2 regions of the Dactylosporangium sp. NPDC000521 genome follow, and region 2 is predicted to be linked to the other one. Evidence: riboswitches for the same ligand, from Rfam matches in the RefSeq annotation. Region 2 holds a riboswitch; the other holds the start of a gene.

Region 1 (8,505 bases), on a different contig from region 2:
CGTCGCGAACGACTCGGACGATCGGATGAGTCGGCCCTCGTCCAAGCAGTGAAAGCGCTCTCTCAGCCACACTCCCGTCGACACCGTCCGTCACGGCGTCGACGGGTTGCGCAAAAAAATCAGCCATCAGCTCAAAAAGCGCCGGGCATCAGCCCAGCAGGCCGGCCTCGCGGACGGACTTCAGCGAGGGCTTGACCCGGTGCGTCGGGCCGACCGTGCCGGCGACCGCGTCGAGAGTCTTCAGCCCGTCGCCGGTGTTGAAGACGACCGTCTCCTTCGACGGGTCGAGCTTGCCGGTCTCGACCAGCTTCTTCAGCACCGCGGTGGTCACCCCGCCGGCGGTCTCGGCGAAGACGCCGGTCGTGCGGGCCAGCAGCTCGATGCCGGCGCGGATCTCGTCGTCGTCGACGTACTCCATCCAGCCGCCGGTGCGCCGCACCGACTCCAGCGCGTAGACGCCGGCCGCCGGGTCGCCGATGTTGAGCGACTTGGCGATGCCCGTCGGCTTCACCGGGACGATCTCGTCGGTGCCCTTGTGCAGCGCCACCGCGATCGGGTTGCAGCCCGCGGACTGCGCGCCGAACACCGTCCACTCCGAGTCGGGCACGAGCCCGATCTCCACCAGCTCGCTGAACGCCTTGTCGATCTTCGTCAGCAGCTCGCCGCTGGCCATCGGGATCACGACCTGCGCCGGGATCCGCCATCCGAGCTGCTCCGCGACCTCGTATCCGAGGGTCTTGGACCCCTCGGCGTAGAACGGCCGCACGTTGACGTTGACGAACGCCGTGTCCTCGAACTCGTCGGTCTCGGTCAGCTCCGAGCACAGCCGGTTGACGTCGTCGTAGGACCCCTCGATCGCCACGACGTCACCGCCGTACACGGCGCTCATGACGACCTTGCCGGGCTCCAGGTCCGACGGGATGAACACCGTCGACGGCACCCCGGCCCGCGCGGCGTGCGCGGCGACCGAGTTGGCCAGGTTGCCGGTGGAGGCGCACGAGTAGCGGGTGAACCCCAGCGCCTTCGCCGCCGTCAGCGCCACCGAGACGACCCGGTCCTTGAACGAGTGGGTCGGGTTGGCCGAGTCGTCCTTCACCCACAGCTGCCCGGTGATGCCGAGCTCCTTGGCCAGCAGGTCGGCCTTGACCAGCGGGGTCAGCCCCGGGTCGAGGCTCACGCGACCGGCGGGGTCGGTGCCGACCGGCAGCAGCGGCGCATAGCGCCAGATGTTCTGCGGGCCGGCTTCGATCTGCTCGCGGGTGACCCGGCCAAGGGCCTCGGCGTCATAGCCCACCTCGAGCGGGCCGAAACACTCGTAACAGGCGTGCTGCGCGGCGAGCGGGAACTGGGCGCCGCAGCCGCGGCAGACCAGGTGCCGGGCGGGAGAGTCGGTGAAGACGCCGAGCGTCGAGGTCATAGAGGCCTTCCTCTCATCTTTCCCAGGTGCATGGCCTTGCGCACCGGGACGGATTTGGCACCTACCGCGACTGGCCTCAACGTCGAGACGTGTCGCAGGGGTTGCCGGGGCTTCATCGGGCCGTATCCCTCTGCCCCTCTGGATGAGGTATTCAGTTGTGACGTGCCTGTTCGCGTGTTTCGTCTTCGAGTGTAAGGGCCGACACGGGTGCCGCTGTATGAGTCATCTCACGAGATGGACCTGACTACGGTTTCACTCATGCATCCCGACGCGGCGGCCTGGTTCGCCAAGCGCACCTCGACCTGGCGCGACTGGCCTGTGAGCGAGCTTCAGCGCCGCAAGGGCGACACCCGGATCAGCGTCGTCCTGCCGGCGCTGGACGAGGAGCCCACCGTCGCCGAGATCGTCACCGGCGCGCGCACCCTCATGCCCCTCGTCGACGAGGTCGTCGTGGTCGACTCCGGCTCCGTCGACCGGACCGCCGAGGTCGCCCGCCAGGCCGGCGCCACCGTCCACCACCGCGACGACATCCTCCCCGGGACCGGCTCCCGGCCCGGCAAGGGCGAGGTGCTCTGGAAGGCCCTGGCCGTCACCACCGGCGACATCCTCGTGTACGTCGACGCCGACCTCACCGACTTCCGCCCGCACTTCGTCACCGGCCTCCTCGGCCCGCTGCTGGACGACCCGGCCACCCTGATGGTGAAGGCCTTCTACGACCGCCCCCTCCTGGACGTCTCAGCCGCCGGCGGCGGCCGCGTCACGGAGCTCGCCGCCCGCCCGCTGCTCAACGCCTACTTCCCCGCCCTGGCCGGCGTCGTGCAGCCCCTCGCCGGCGAGTACGCGGCCCGCCGCTCCCTGCTGGAGTCCCTGCCCTTCGCCGCGGGCTACGGCGTCGAGACCGGCCTGCTCATCGACACCTACCGCGCCGCCGGCCTGGACGCGGTCGCGCAGGTCGACCTCGGCCAGCGCACCCACGGTCACCAGGACACCGCTGCCCTAGGCCGCATGGCCGCCACGATCCTGCACACCATCCATGCCAGGGTCACCCCCGGTGCCGCGATCTGGCCGACGCTCACCCAGTTCGTCAGGCATGGCGACACGGTCGCCCCCGCCGACCACCCGGTCGCCCACCCCGACCGCCCGCCGATGACCACGATCCAGGGCTACCGAAGGCCTCCCGCTTAAGGGGTGTCGGTGGCGGGGGTGAAGCCCCACAGCGTCGAGGTGGTGATGGCGGCTCCGGCGAGGGCGGCCACGACGGCGAGCCACTCGGCGGCGAGGAGCCAGACCGGGGTGTCGATGACGGCGGCCGATGGGTCGCCCGTCAGGGTGGCGACCACGACGACCACCGCGACCAGGGACAGCAGGACCAGGGTCAGCACCACCGTCAGGCGCAGGGCCCAGTGGCCGAAGGTGCCGCCGGTGGCGAAGAGCAGGGCGCAGACGGCGATCAGCGTCGCGACCGAGGCCGAGGCCAGGGCGCCGATGAGCGTGAAGATCTGGGCGGTGATGGCCTCGGCGGGGCCGTTCATCGCGTTGGAGGAGGCGACGTAGGTGGTCCAGGCCGCGAGGTGGGACTGGTCGTAGTAGAGGGTGCCGGAGAGCGCCGCGAGGCCGAGGACGAGGAGCCACGCACCGCGGAGCGCCGAGGTTCGCATGGACCGGCACCCTACCGGTCAGTACGCGAGACGCATTCAGCTCACCACGTCTTTTCGCAGAAAGCGCCACCACGCGAGGGAGAAGAAGACGGTGGCGTAGGCGAGGGAGGCGATGCAGCCCTTCACGATGTCGTCGGTCTGCAGCGGGGTGGAGAGCAGGCCGAGCCAGGCGTCGTTGTAGTGGGTGGGCAGGAAGTTGCGGAGGTTTCCGAGGGCTGTGATCTGGTCCAGGATGCTGGAGAGGATCTGCAGCAGCACCGCGCCGCCGACGGCGCCGAGCGGGGCGTCGGTGGAGACGGAGAGCAGGAACGCGAGCGAGGCGACGACCAGGAGCGACACGCACAGGTAGCCGACGATCTCCAGGAGGCGGACGACGCTCGTGCCGGCGGCGATCTCCCCGCCGATGGGGGCGTTGAGCGGAGCCCAGCCATAGCGCAGGGTGCCCGCCAGCATCGCGGTGCCGACCAGGACCAGCACCGCGAGGAGGCAGTAGAGCAGCGCCGCGGTCACCTTGACGCCGAGCAGCCGGGCCCGCGGGACGGGCATCGCCAGCAGGTACCGCAGGCTCCCCCACGACGCCTCGCTCGCCACCGTGTCGCCGCAGAAGAGGGCCACCACGACGACCAGCAGGAAGCCGGACGAGACGAGCAGGGTGAAGAGGGTGAAGTTGGCCCCGCCGCCGGTCGCGAGGTCGGCGAGGCGGGAGAACTCGCCGTTGTTGCCGCCCTCGTCGTCGCCGCCGCTGTCGAGCTGGAAGGCGACCAGGATGATCAGCGGCAGCAGGACCATGAAGCCGAGCGCCAGCTGCGTGCGGCGGCGGGCCGCCTGGCGGCGGATCTCCGTCCACAGCGAGAGGGTCGCGCCCGGCCGGTACCCCGGCGCACCGCCGACCACGTCGACACCTGACGAAGAAGTGCTCATGACCGCTCCCCACTGGCCTTGGTGTCGCCGCCGACCAGCGACAGGAACGCGTCTTCAAGCCGCCGCCGCGGTGTCACCCGGTCGATGCCGACGCCGGCTCGTACCAGCGCCGCGACGACCTCGGAGCGAGGGACGCCGTCGAGGTCGACGACGAGACCGCCGCCGCCGGCCGGGACGACCGTGCGGACGCCGTCGAGCTCGTCGAGGACCTTCGTGGCGGCGTCGACGTCGGACACGTCGAACTGGACGGTCGGCGAGTCGCCGACGATGTCGTCGACCTTGCCGGTGGCGACGACCTCACCCCGGTGCATGACGACGACGTCGGTGCAGGTCTGCTCGACCTCGGCGAGGAGGTGGCTGGAGACCAGGACGGCGCGGCCGCCGGTCGCGTACCGGCGCAGGACCTTGCGCATCTCGGCGATCTGCGGCGGGTCGAGCCCGTCGGTGGGTTCGTCGAGGACGAGCAGCTCGGGGAGGCCGAGCATGGCCTGCGCGATGGCGAGACGCTGGCGCATCCCGTGGCTGTAGGTCTTGACCCGCCGGTTGACGGCGGTGCCGAGACCCGCGATGTCGAACGCCTCGTCGAAGTGGGCGTCGTCGAGCGGCCGGCCGGTCGCCGCCCAGTACAGGCGGAGATTCTGCAGACCCGTGAGGTGTGGCAGGAAGCCGGGCCCCTCCACCAGGGCGCCGACCCGGGACAGCACCGGTGCGCCCGGCAGGAGCTGGTGGCCGAAGACGAGGATCTCGCCCTGGCTGGGCCGGGTCAGCCCCATCAGGACCCGCAGCGACGTGGTCTTGCCGGCGCCGTTGGGGCCGAGGAGGCCGACCACCTGCCCGCGCTGGACGGTGAAGTCGACCTTCGCGACGGCGACGAAGTCACCGTACGTCTTGCGCAGCCCCCGCACGACGAGCGGCGTGTCCACGTGCTCGGGGTCGACGCGGCGCTCGATCCGGCGGGCGCGGGCGCGGGCGACCAGGATCGCGACCACGAGCCCGACCACGATGAGGGCGACGAGCCCGGCGAGGACGTAGCGCCAGATGACGTCGGGGTTGGCGATCGGCGTGCCGGCCACGTCGGGCAGGGTCAGCGCGCCTTCGACGTCGACCTGGTAGACGAGCGGGTCCGGCGGCGACCAGTACGCGCTGTCGGCGGCGGCGACGGTGACCCGGACCCGGCCGCCGGCCTCGAACCGGTGCACGACCGCGGGCAGCGTCACGGTGACCGGCTGGGCGTCGGCGATGTCCTTCGGCAGGCCGGTGAGGCGCACCGGCGCGATGAGCCCGTCCGGGATCGACGGGGCGCCGTTGGCGGGCACGTCATAGAGCTTGACGAAGAGCACGGCCTCGCCGGTCGGCGACGCGGCCCGGATGCGGACCGTGGGCGCGCCCGCCACGTCGAGGGTGGCGGGCAGCGGCGCGGAGGTGTAGTCGGCGTGCTGGCCGGGGATCTCGGCGGACACGCCGCTGCCGAGCAGGCTCGCGATGTTGGCGATGGGCAGCGAGGAGATCGGGGCCGGGTTGCCGTTGGGCGGGTTGGCGATGTTCGTCGGGGCGCCGATCAGGGCGACGCTCTCGGTGGAGGTGCCGCCGGTGCCGGGGTAGGTCGACGTCGACGACGCGGCCGTGACGAGCCCGCGGCCCCGGGCGTTGAGGCCTGACACGCGCGAGTAGGTGAAGCTGGACGGCGGCGCCTCGCCGTTGCCCTTGACGTAGTGGTCGAGCCACTGCGCGGTCAGGAACCGCAGCCGGTCGACCTCGGTCTGCGGCCCGGTGCCGCCGTCGTGCCCGCCGGTGAACCACGCGACCCGCACGGGGGTGCCGGTGGCGGCGATGCCGCGGGCGTTGGCGTCGCTCTCGCTGAGCGGGAACAGGGTGTCGACCTGCCCCTGGATGAGCAGCGTGGGCGCCTTGACCTGGTCGAGCACGGACGCCGGGCTGGACCTGCGCAGCAGCGCGAGGGCGTCCTTGTCGGCTTTCCCGGTGGTGGCGATGTCGAGGTACGCCGCACAGACGTCCTTCGCGAACCGTCCACATTGGGCGTCGCCGGTGGGGGTCCGCTGCGGGGCGGCCTGGCCCGTCAGGGCCGAGCTGTCGGTCAGCGCGTTGCCGGAGCCGAAGAACAGGCCCGCCCACTGCTTCTTGAACACCCCGCCGGCAGGGTCCTTGCCGGTGGCCTCGGGCAGGAAGGCACGCGAGAGGTCGTTCCACGTGATCATGGGGACGATCGCGTCGACCCGCTTGTCCTGGGCGGCGAGCAGGAGGGCGAGGGCTCCACCGTACGAGCCGCCGACCGCCGCCACGCGCGGGTCACCGGAGGCGTCGGTCTGGATGTCGGGCCGGGCCGCGAGCCAGTCCAGCAGCCGCTGGGCGTCCTTGACCTCCCAGTCGGGGCTGTCGAGGTGGATCTCACCGGTGGAGTCGCCGAAGCCCTGGGCGGTCCAGGTGAGCACGGCGTAGCCGAGGTCGGCGAAGTCCTCGGCGTCGGACTTCACGCTCCGCTTGGTGCCGCCGAACCCGTGCGCGAGCAGGATCGCGGGCTTCTTGCCGCTCTTCTTCGGCAGGTACAGCGTCGTGTCGAGGGTGACCTCGCTCGCGTCGTCGGGGCCGGTGCGCACGGTGATGCGCTGCTCCTGGGTGCGGAACGTGGCGGGTGAGGGGACGACCGCCCAGCCGACCAGGCCGGCCAGCAGCAGGGTGACCACCGAGCCGGCGATGACCCTGCGCCGGTTGAGACGCGGTAAGAGACGCATCGGCCAAACGTACGCAACGCATGTTGCGCGATGACGAATTCCTCAGCAGGTTCACAGCAAGCGGGCGAGTTATACGCTCGGTGCGTGGCCGCGACCTTGACGCTCACCGCCAGCCTGCGCCCCGCGGCCCTGGACGCCCGCCGCGGCGTGGTCCGGCTCCACCCCGAGGTCCTCGCCGCGCTGGGCCTGCGCGCCGGCGACCCGATCGCCCTCACCGGCCGCCGCGAGTCCGCCGGGATCGCCGCGGTCGCCGAGGCCGGCGCCAGCCGAGCCCTGCTCTACGCCGACGACCTCCTGCTGGGCAACCTGGGCCTGCGCGACGGCGGCCGGGTGACGGTCGCGGCGGCGCCGCTGCGGGCCGCGGCGGCGGTGACCCTGTCCGGCCCGCCGGAGATCGTCGGGGTCGTGTCGCCGGAGATGCTGCGGCTCGCGCTGCTCGGCAAGGTCGTCACCGTCGGCGACAACGTCTCCCTGCTGCCGCAGGACGTGTCGCTGACCTCGGTGGACCCCGGCGTGTTCGAGGCGGCCCGGCGCAGCCTGAAGAACACCGTCGGCTACGCCTGGACCAGCGCCCTGCTCACCGTCGTCGCCGCCGACCCCGACCCGGGCGCGCTGGTCACCATGGACACCGCCGTCGGCTGGCACCACGGCCACACCACGCACGCCCCCGCCGCGGCCGCCTCCGTCCGGCGCGAGGTGCCCGCACCGTCGGCCAAGGAGGCGGTCGAGCTCGACGACCTGCCGGGCCTCAGAGCGCAGGCCGAGCAGCTGGGCGAGCTGCTCGACCTCGGCTTCCACCACGGCGAGGTCCTGGCGAAGCTCGGCACGACGGTGTCGCTGGGTGTACTGGTCACCGGGCCCTCCGGCTCCGGCAAGTCCGCCCTGGTGCACGCCGTCGCGGCGAGTGTCGGGGCGCGGGTCGTCCCCCTGTGGGCGCCGGAGCTGGCGGCCCTCACCAACAACGCGGCCGCCGCCCGGCTGCGGGAAGCCGCCGGCGAGGTGCGCGCCGCCCGCCCGGCGGTCCTGCTCGTCGCCGACGTGGAGGCCCTCGCGCCGCGCGACCAGCCGGGCCCGCTGTCGACGGTGTTCCGCCAGCTGATCGGCGAGCTCATCCGCGAGGGCGAGGCCGTCGTCTGCACGACCGGCCGCCCCGAGGCCGTCGAGCCGTCCCTGCACGCCCCCGACCTGCTCGCCCACGGCATCGCCGTCCCGCTCCCCGACGCCGCCCTGCGCCGCGAGCAGCTCACCGTGCTCACCCGCGGGATGCCGCTCGACGGCGACGTCCGGCTCGACGACATCGCGGCCCGCACCCCCGGCTTCGTGGCGGCGGATCTCGCCGCGTTGTCGCGTGAGGCAGGTGTACGGGCGGCCCTTCGCCACCGTCGCGAAGGGGACAGCACCGGCGTGCTGATGGCGGACTTCGAGGCCGCCCTGGAGGTCGTGCGCCCCACGTCGATGGCCGAGTCGTCGCTGGAGCTCGCCAAGGTCACCCTGGACGACGTCGGCGACATGGCCGAGGTCAAGCAGACCCTGACCGAGTCCGTCCTGTGGCCGCTGTCCTACCCCGACGCGTTCGCCCGCCTCGGCATCGAGCCGCCCCGCGGCGTCCTGCTCTACGGCCCGCCGGGCTGCGGCAAGACGTACCTGGTCAAGGCGATCGCCGGCACCGGCAAGGCCAACGTCCTGTCGGTGAAGGGCGCCGAGCTGCTGTCGAAGTGGGTCGGCGAGAGCGAGCGCGCGGTCCGCGAGCTCTTCCGCC
Region 2 (8,505 bases):
CGGCGGGAGCTTCACGCGGCGGCGCAGGAAGCCCATCATCGGCGCGAGCAGGGCGGACAGCAGCAGGGCGATGCTCAGCGGGATGAGGACGGTGCCGAGCCGGCTGACGAGCCAGAGCAGGACGGCGAGGGCCGCCACGAGGACGAGCAGCCGCCACGACCAGGCGGCGGTGAGGCGCAGGCCACGCGGGATCTCGGCGTCGTCGCGGCTCATCGTCGTCGAGTGGATCAGGTCGGGCTCGGCCGGTGGGAGCGGCACCAGCACGACAGGGTCCTCTTCGGAAGCCGCCAGCGCGCGTTCGAGGCGGGCGTTTTCGAGGCGCTGCTCGTACGCCCGCCGGAGGTTGGCGCGCACCTGATCGAACCGGCCCACGGAACCCCCCTGTGACTGCTGCGAACCGACCGGACGCTTCACCGTAGTCCGGGTCCCGCGGCGATGGCACGCAGACAGGCGGTAGCGTCGCAACCGTGACAGCCCAGCCAGCCGCAGGTTACCCGCCGGCCACCACCCCGCCCGCCGTGTCCGATGTGGAAGGGGGCCTGCCGATCCGGTTGCTGCACGACCGGGTCCTCGTCCGGCTCGAAGGGGGCGAGGGTGAGCGCCGGCACGCGTCCGGCATCGTGATCCCGGCGACGGCGTCGGTGGGGCGGCGCCTGTCGTGGGCCACGGCCGTCGGGGTGGGGCCCAACGTGCGGTCGATCGTGGCCGGCGACAGGGTGCTGTTCGACCCGGAGGACCGCTCCGAGGTGGAGCTGCAGGGCCGCGACTACGTGCTGCTGCGCGAGCGTGACGTGCACGCCGTCGCGGCGCGGCGGGTCGAGCCGGACTCGACGGGGCTCTATCTGTAGGGGTAGGGGTATCCGGCGTACATCGGCACCGGGGGCGGAGGCGGCGGCACGACGACCGGGACGGGCACGACCGGGTTGGGCGGAGCCGCGAGCACCCGGACCATCCCGTCCGGGAAGGTGATGTGGTACCTGCTGCCGTCCCACACCGCCAGCGGTGCCTGCGGATCGCGCCCGACGAAGACCTGCCGGTACGCGGCGAGCGCCGTCAACAGCTGGCGCTCCTCGGCGAGTGCCTCCATCCGGCGGGCCGGTGTGTTGTCCAGGCCGCGGTGCATGCCGTCGCGGAGCAGGGCGAGCTTCGTCGCGTCGAACTGGAATGCCTTCATCGCCTTGGCGCCCGGGTCACCGGCGACCCGCCTGGCCCATCGGCGGGCGGACAGCCGCCTGCCGAGCGTGCCGAGCGCCGCCACCTCCGGCGGGGAGAACCAGCCGGCCCGCGCGTACCCGGTGAGCATCCGCTCGGTCAGCCTGCCCTCGGCCGCGCGCTGCCACAGGGCGAAGCCGACCATGCAGAGGAAGATCGGCATCATGACGGAGAAGTAGCCGTACAGCAGGATGATCGGCTTCGCGGCGGCGATCACCGACATGAGGTTCCACGAGCCGTGCAGCATCATCGCGAGCAGCAGGCCGGCGAAGGGTGCGAGCCACTTGACCGCCTTCGTCGAGCTGCGCGACGCGGTGCCGAGCCCGATGGCGGTCATCGACGTGAAGAGCGGGTGCGCGAACCCGGTCATCAGGATGCGCACGATGAAGATGCCGACGAGCGCCGCCGCGCCCTTCACCGCGCCACCGTGCTCGGCGGTGTCGGCGTAGCCCTTGTACCCGAGGTACAGGATGTTCTCCACCATCGCGAACCCGGTCGCGGACAGCCCGCAGTAGACGATGCCGTCGATCAGGCCGGAGAACGCCCGGGGGCGGCGCCACAGCAGCAGGACCGGCCCGAGGGCCTTCATGCTCTCCTCGATGAACGGTGCGACCACGACCGCCACGATCGCGTCCGACAGGCCGAGCTTGTCGGCGAGCAACCCGCCGGCGGTGTTGACCGCGAGCGCGACCGTGGTGGCCACGCACGCGCCCCAGCCGAAGACGAAGACGAGATAGCGGACGGGCTCGGGCTCGTACCGGTCGAGCCACAGAAAACAGGAGACCAGCAGCGGCACGGGGATGACGGCCGCGCCGACGCCGATGACGAGGGCGGTCCACCCGCCGGTGAAGCCGAAGAACGCCAGTATCGCGACGCCGCACGCCGCGATGCCGCCCGTGACGCCGATGAGCGTCCAGAGGCGGCGGCGGTCGGAGCGCTTGGCGGGCGGCGCGGCGGCCAGGGCGAGGGCCGCGGTCGGGTAGCGCTGCTCGCCGGTGTCGGGCGCGGCCTCCTCCGTCACGTTGGGCACGACGTCGGCGCCGGCCACGTCCCACCCCGACGGCGCGGGCGAGCCGGTGGCCGGATCGACCCCACCACCCGAAGCACCGCCTGACGCGCTGCCCGAAGCGCTGCTCGGGGTGTCGGGCGCCTTGTGAAGAGCGACCGGCCCGCCGCTCGACGGAGGCGGCACGGGGAGCGGGGCTGCCCAGGGTGACCGTTCCCCGGGCGCGGCCGGGGCGGCCGCTGGTCGTGCATCACCCGGCAACGGCGACCAGGTGGCGTCACGGCTGCCCGGATCCGAGGGCGTCCCAGCCGGCGGGAGATCGGTCATGGGCCAACCTTATCTGCGCTACGGTGAGGGCAGGTCATGAGTGCCAGCGCAAAGCCCCGGCTCGCTGGCCGGCAACCCTCGCGTTCGCGGCGGGGTGCCCCGGGTGATGACACGGTCCGGCACGCGGTGTGTCCGGACAAGCGCGAGCGGAGGGCTCTGCCATGTCCACGATCCTGTCCCCCGGTGACGTGAAGCTGCGCGACGGCCGCAGCGTCGACTTCGCCAACCTCGACATCGCCGCGACCGCCCCGTGCCTGCGGGTGGTCGCCGACGCGGTCGCCGAGCTCCTGCCGTTCTACGGCAGCGTCCACCGCGGCGCCGGCGCGCTCTCCGAGCGGTGCACGCGGGAGTACGAGCAGGCCAGAGAGACCGTCGCGGACTTCCTCGGCTGCCGCGACGGCGACACGGTCGTCTTCACCCGCAACACCACCGACGCCCTGAATCTGCTGGCCAGGGCGGTGCCCGAGGGCACGACGGTGCTCACGTTCGACGCGGAGCACCACGCCAACCTGCTGCCGTGGCAGCGGAGCCTCCACCTGGACGCGCCGCGCTCGCCGCAGGAGGCGGTGGAGTCGCTGGAGTGGGCGCTGCGCCAGCAGCGGTGCGGCCTGGTCAGCGTAACGGCGGCGAGCAACGTGACCGGCGAGGTGTGGCCCGTGGCGGCGCTCGCCGAGGTGGCGCACCGCTACGGGGCCCGGCTGGCGGTCGACGCGGCGCAGCTCGCCCCGCACGCCCCGGTCGACCTGACCGCGCTGGGCGCCGACTACGTGGCGTTCTCCGGGCACAAGCTGTACGCGCCGTTCGGTGCCGGGGTGCTGGCCGGGCGGGCGGACTGGCTGGACGCCGCCGAGCCGTACCTGGCCGGGGGCGGTGCGAGCGCCAACGTCGGCGACGACCTGGACGTCCGGTGGGCGATCGGGCCGGCGCGGCACGAGGCCGGCACGCCCAACCTGCTCGGCGCCGTCGCGATCGCGGCCGCCTGCCGGGCGCTCGCCACCGCCGACCTCTCCGCGGAGCGGGCCCTGGTGACGCGGCTGCGGGCGGGCCTGGCGCGGCTGCCGCACGTGGAGGAGCTGCGGCTGTTCGAGGCGGACGCGGAGCGGGTCGGCATCGTGTCGTTCGCGGTGCTCGGCGAGGACCCCGGCGAGCTGGCCACGACGCTCGGCCGGGACCACGGGATCGGGGTGCGGACGGGGCAGTTCTGCGCGCATCCGCTGACCCGGCGGCTGCTGTCGGAGGCGGCGGCCAGGCTCGACCCGTCGGCGCCGGTGCCGACGCAGGCGGTGCGGGCCAGCTTCGGCCTCGGCACCACGGAGGCCCACATCGATCGCCTCCTGGCCGCCCTGCACCGCTGAGCCACCTGGCCCCGGGCCATGATCCGTGCGGCTCGGGACCGCCCGGGATCATGAGCCGGACGCGGCGCGGTCCAGGACGGCGGAAGGGGTGAGGTCGGCGATGGTCAGCGTGCCGTCGGCGACCTCGTCCCAGGTCAGCGGGGCCGACACCGTCGGCAGGGCACCCGCCCGCAGCGAGAACGGCGCGACCGTCGTCTTGAACGCGTTGTTCTGGCTCCAGTCGATGAAGACCTTCCCCGGGCGGAGCTGCTTCGCCATCCGGGCCACGATCAGGTCGGGCCGGAGGCGGGCGAGCTCTTCGGCGACGTCCTTGACGTACGCGCTGATCTCGTCGGCGGTCTCCTCGCCGGACAGCGCGGCGGTCAGCTGCATGCCCTTGCGGCCGGAGGTCTTGGCGGAGGTCTCCAGGCCGTCGTCGGCGAGCCGGTCCCGGACCAGCAGCGCCACCTCGTAACAGGCGGCGAGCGTGGCCGGCGGGCCGGGGTCGAGGTCGATGACGAGCAGGTCGGGGTTGAGCGGCGAGCCGTCGGCGGCGACCCGCCACTGGGGGGTGTGCAGCTCGAGCGCGGCGAGGTTCGCCAGCCAGACCAGGGTGGCCAGCTCCTCGACGACGATGAAGTCGATGGTCTCGCGGCCGCGGCTGGAGCCCGGCACCGGCAGCCTGACGGTGCGGACCCAGTCGGGCGTGCCGGCCGGGGCGTTCTTCTCGAAGAAGCTGATGCCGTCGACGCCGTTGGGGTAGCGGATCCTGGTCAGGGGCCGGTCGGCGAGGTGCGGCAGGAGGACCGGCGAGATGCGGGTGTAGTAGTCGATGACCTCACCCTTGGTGTAGCCGACCTGCGGATACAGCACCTTGTCGAGGTTGGACAGGTCGAGGTGCCGCCCCTCGACCTCGACCCGCACCTTGTCAGGCATCGGCGACGTCCGAGGAAGCGTCAGCGACGTCGGAGGAAGCGGCAGCGGCGGCGACATCCGAGGAAGCGGCAGCGGCGGCGACGTCCGCGGGGGTGAGGTCGGGCCGCAGGCGCAGGAAGCGCGGGAAGCGGAGCCGGCCGTCGCGCGTGCGGTGGCTGAACTTCACCTCCACCACCAGCGTCGGCGTGACCCAGGTCGCGCCGCGGGCGTCCTCGCGGGGCACGGCGCCCGCGAAGGGCGGCTGCGGCACCGCCAGGTCACGCAGCGCGTCCAGCAGGGCACGCTCGGCCGCGTTGGAGATCCCCCCGCCGACCCGGCCGCTGAAGGCGAGCAGGCCACCGGCCACCGGGACCCCGACGAGCAGGGCGCCGAGGGCACGCTTGCCGGGCCGCCAGCCGCCGACGACGAACTCGCAGCTCTCCTCCAGCTTGACCTTCACCCAGTCCGGCGAGCGGAGGCCGGGCAGGTAGTGCGAGCCGGCCCGCTTCGCCACCACGCCTTCGAGGGCGTTGTCGCGGCTGGCGGCGACGGTCGCCGGGCCGTCGTCGAAGCACGGCGGGACCACGGCGCGCGACCCCAGCGCGAGTCCTTCGAGGATGCGGCGGCGGCTGGTGTACGGCGCGGCGAGCACGTCCTTGCCGGCGGCCCGCAGCACGTCGAAGGCCAGGTAGGACACGGGCAGGGCGGCCGCCAGCCGCGCGGCCCGGGCCGGCTCGCGGACGTGCATCCGCTCGGCCAGCAGCTGGAAGGACGGCCGGCCGGCCTCGTCCATGGTGACGACCTCGCCGTCGAGGATGGTGTCGTCGAGGCCCGCGCCGATCGCCGCGAGCTCCGGATAGGCGGCGGTCACCTCGACCCCGCTGCGCGCGTAGAGACGGGTGACGCCGGCGGTGACGACCGCGATCGCCCGGATGCCGTCCCACTTGAACTCATACGACCAGCCCGGCCCGGTCGGAAGCGGGCCGGTGGAGGCGAGCATCGGTGCCGGTGGGCCGGTCCGCATCACCCCACGATAGTTGGCCGCCGACTTCCTCGCGTGGAGGTCGATTCGATGGGAAGCTGGTATTTCGAGGTCAACTCGGCCAACTCGCAGCGGAAAGGGATCACCGATGCGCGCGATCTGGAAAGGCGCGGTCTCCTTCGGGCTCGTGTCGATCGCCGTCCGCCTGTATTCGGCGACGGAGGAGAAGGACATCCGCTTCAACCAGGTGCACCGCGACGACGGCGGCCGGATCAAGTACAAGCGGGTGTGCTCGATCGACGGCGAGGAGGTCGCGTACGACGACATCGCCAAGGGGTACGACCTCGGCGGCGGCGAGATGGTGATCCTCACCGACGAGGACTTCGCCGACCTGCCGCTGACCACGAGCAGGGCGATCGAGGTGCTGGAGTTCGTGCCGGCCGAGCAGGTCGACCCGATCCTCTACAACAAGGCGTACTACCTGGAGCCGGACAAGACGGCCGCGAAGCCCTACGCGCTGCTGCGCGACGCGCTCACCAACACCGAGCGGGTCGCGATCGTCAAGGTCGCGCTGCGGCAGCGGGAGCAGCTGGCGACGCTGCGGGTCCGGGAGGACGTGCTGGTCCTCAACACGATGCTGTGGCCCGACGAGATCCGGGCGGCGAAGTTCGACATCCTCGACGAGGACGTGTCGGCGCGCCCGGCGGAGCTGGCGATGGCCGGCTCCCTGATCGAGTCGATGGCCGCGGACTTCGACCCGTCGACGTACACGGACAACTACCGCGAGGCGCTGCAGGAGGTCATCGACGCGAAGGTGGCCGGCCGCGAGGTCGTCCAGCCGGAGGAGACCGAGGAGGCGCCGGCCGCGGCGGTCGACCTGATGGCGGCGCTGCGGGCCTCCGTGGAGCGGGCGAAGGCGGCCCGCGGCGAGACCGCACCGGCCCCCGCGAAGAAGGCCGTGAAGAAGGCCGCCGCCGCGAAGGACGACGACGTGGCCGAGGCGACCCCGATCAAGCGCACCCCGGCGAAGAAGGCACCCGCGGCGAAGAAGGCGACGCCCGCGAAGAAGGTCACCCCGGCGAAGGCGAGGAAGTCCGCCTAGCCGGTGGTGCGGGTGAAGTAGACCGTCGCGGTCGCCTTGTCGAGCAGCAGGTCGGTGCCGTCGACCCGCAGCCAGGCGGCGTCGGCGGGGGCGAAGGGGCGGAGGTCCTCCGGTACATCCGGAGCCTTCGCCGCCGTGGTCGCCGGCAGCGCCTGGGCCCGCTCCGCGGTCAGCACCGCGAACCCGTCCATCGTGTAGTCCATCGGCCCGATCTCCGGGCAGGACCGCGCCCGGGCCTCGTGCTCCTGCCAGTGGACCTGCTGGATCGGCGCGAGCTGCGGCCACTGCTGCTCGATGCGGGTCTTCGAGGTGATGATCCCCGTCTTCGTGGGACCGTCGAGGTCGTCGCAGCCGGCGAGCCCCGGCACCAGGTCACCCAGTGCCAGGACCACGCCACAGACCGCGATCACGCAGGCGAGGACGGCGCCGGAGACGATCAGCGCGATCTTCGCCGTACGGTTCACCCGTTGATCTGTACCACCTCGAGGCCACCGCCGGCATAGTCGGCCCGGACGCGCTTCTTGTCGAACTTGCCGACGCTCGTCTTCGGCACCGCCTCGATGAACGACCAGCGCTCCGGCAGCTGCCACCGCGCCACCTTGTCGGCGAGGAAGTCGCGCAGCGTCCCGGCGTCGGCGCTCGCACCCTCCTTGAGCACGATCGTGGCCAGGGGACGCTCGCCCCACTTGTTGTCCGGTACACCCACGACACACGCCTCGAGAACGGCGGGGTGCGCCATGAGCGCGTTCTCCAGGTCGACGGAGCTGATCCACTCGCCGCCGGACTTGATCACGTCCTTGGCACGGTCGGTGAGGGTGAGGTAGCCGTTGGGCGAGAGGGTGCCGACGTCGCCGGTGCGCAGCCAGCCGTCCTCGAACTTGTCGGGGTCGGGGCCGTCCTCGCCGATGTACTGCGCGGTGATCCACGGCCCGCGGACCTGCAGCTCCCCCACGGCCTTGCCGTCGTTCGGCATGACCTCCCCGGCGGGCCCGACGATGCGGCCCTCGACACCGGCCGGGATCCTGCCCTGGGTGTACCGGTAGGCCCACGCCTCTTCGCCGCCGACGCCGGCGGGCTCCCGGGCGACCGAGCCGAGCGGCGACATCTCCGTCATGCCCCAGGCGTGGATGACCTCGATGCCGTGCCGCTCGGAGAACGCGTGCATCAGCGCCGGCGGGCAGGCCGAGCCGCCGATGACGACCTCCTTGAGCGAGGAGGTGTCGGTCGGGTTGGCGTCCAGGTAGGCGAGCAGGTCGGTGAAGATCGTCGGCACGGCGCCGGCGAACGTCGGCTTCTCCGTGGCGATCATCTGCGCGAGCGGGGCCGCCTGCAGGAAGCGGTCGGGCATGATCAGCGAGGCGCCGCTCATCATCGCCGCGTACGGCAGGCCCCACGCCATCGCGTGGAACATCGGCACGATGCACAGGTCGCGCACCTTCGGCCCGAGGCCGAAGCTCTCCGCCATGCAGACCTCCATCGAGTGGAGGTAGATGGAGCGGTGCGAGTAGGCGACGCCCTTCGGGTTGCCCGTGGTGCCGCTGGTGTAGCAGAGCGCGGCGGCGTCGTGCTCGTCGACGGCGGGCCACTCGTACGTGTCGGGCTTGCCGTCCAGCAGCGCGTCCCAGCG

What was found. A riboswitch is a leader RNA that binds a small molecule or an ion and turns the genes downstream of it on or off. The one in region 2 is predicted to bind S-adenosylmethionine.
Region 1: another riboswitch for S-adenosylmethionine. It lies ahead of thrC (threonine synthase); the one in region 2 lies ahead of ACFY3L_RS46750 (aminotransferase class V-fold PLP-dependent enzyme).

The regions. Positions count from the first base shown of each region.
Region 1 covers NZ_JBIAYW010000009.1:519,979-528,483, reverse strand. The annotation lists gene thrC (threonine synthase) at 149-1,417, opposite strand; SAM riboswitch class I at 1,428-1,566, opposite strand; gene ACFY3L_RS30150 (glucosyl-3-phosphoglycerate synthase) at 1,676-2,602, shown strand; gene ACFY3L_RS30145 (hypothetical protein) at 2,599-3,075, opposite strand; gene ACFY3L_RS30140 (ABC transporter permease) at 3,112-3,996, opposite strand; gene ACFY3L_RS30135 (alpha/beta fold hydrolase) at 3,993-6,746, opposite strand; gene ACFY3L_RS30130 (AAA family ATPase) at 6,831-8,505, shown strand, end outside.
Region 2 covers NZ_JBIAYW010000026.1:22,229-30,733, reverse strand. The annotation lists gene ACFY3L_RS46765 (AI-2E family transporter) at 1-372, opposite strand, end outside; gene ACFY3L_RS46760 (GroES family chaperonin) at 519-848, shown strand; gene ACFY3L_RS46755 (PrsW family intramembrane metalloprotease) at 839-2,260, opposite strand; SAM riboswitch class IV at 2,578-2,694, shown strand; gene ACFY3L_RS46750 (aminotransferase class V-fold PLP-dependent enzyme) at 2,707-3,900, shown strand; gene ligD (non-homologous end-joining DNA ligase) at 3,949-4,815, opposite strand; partial or broken gene ligD (non-homologous end-joining DNA ligase) at 4,895-5,818, opposite strand; gene ACFY3L_RS46735 (Ku protein) at 5,925-6,878, shown strand; gene ACFY3L_RS46730 (hypothetical protein) at 6,875-7,342, opposite strand; gene ACFY3L_RS46725 (fatty acid--CoA ligase) at 7,339-8,505, opposite strand, start outside.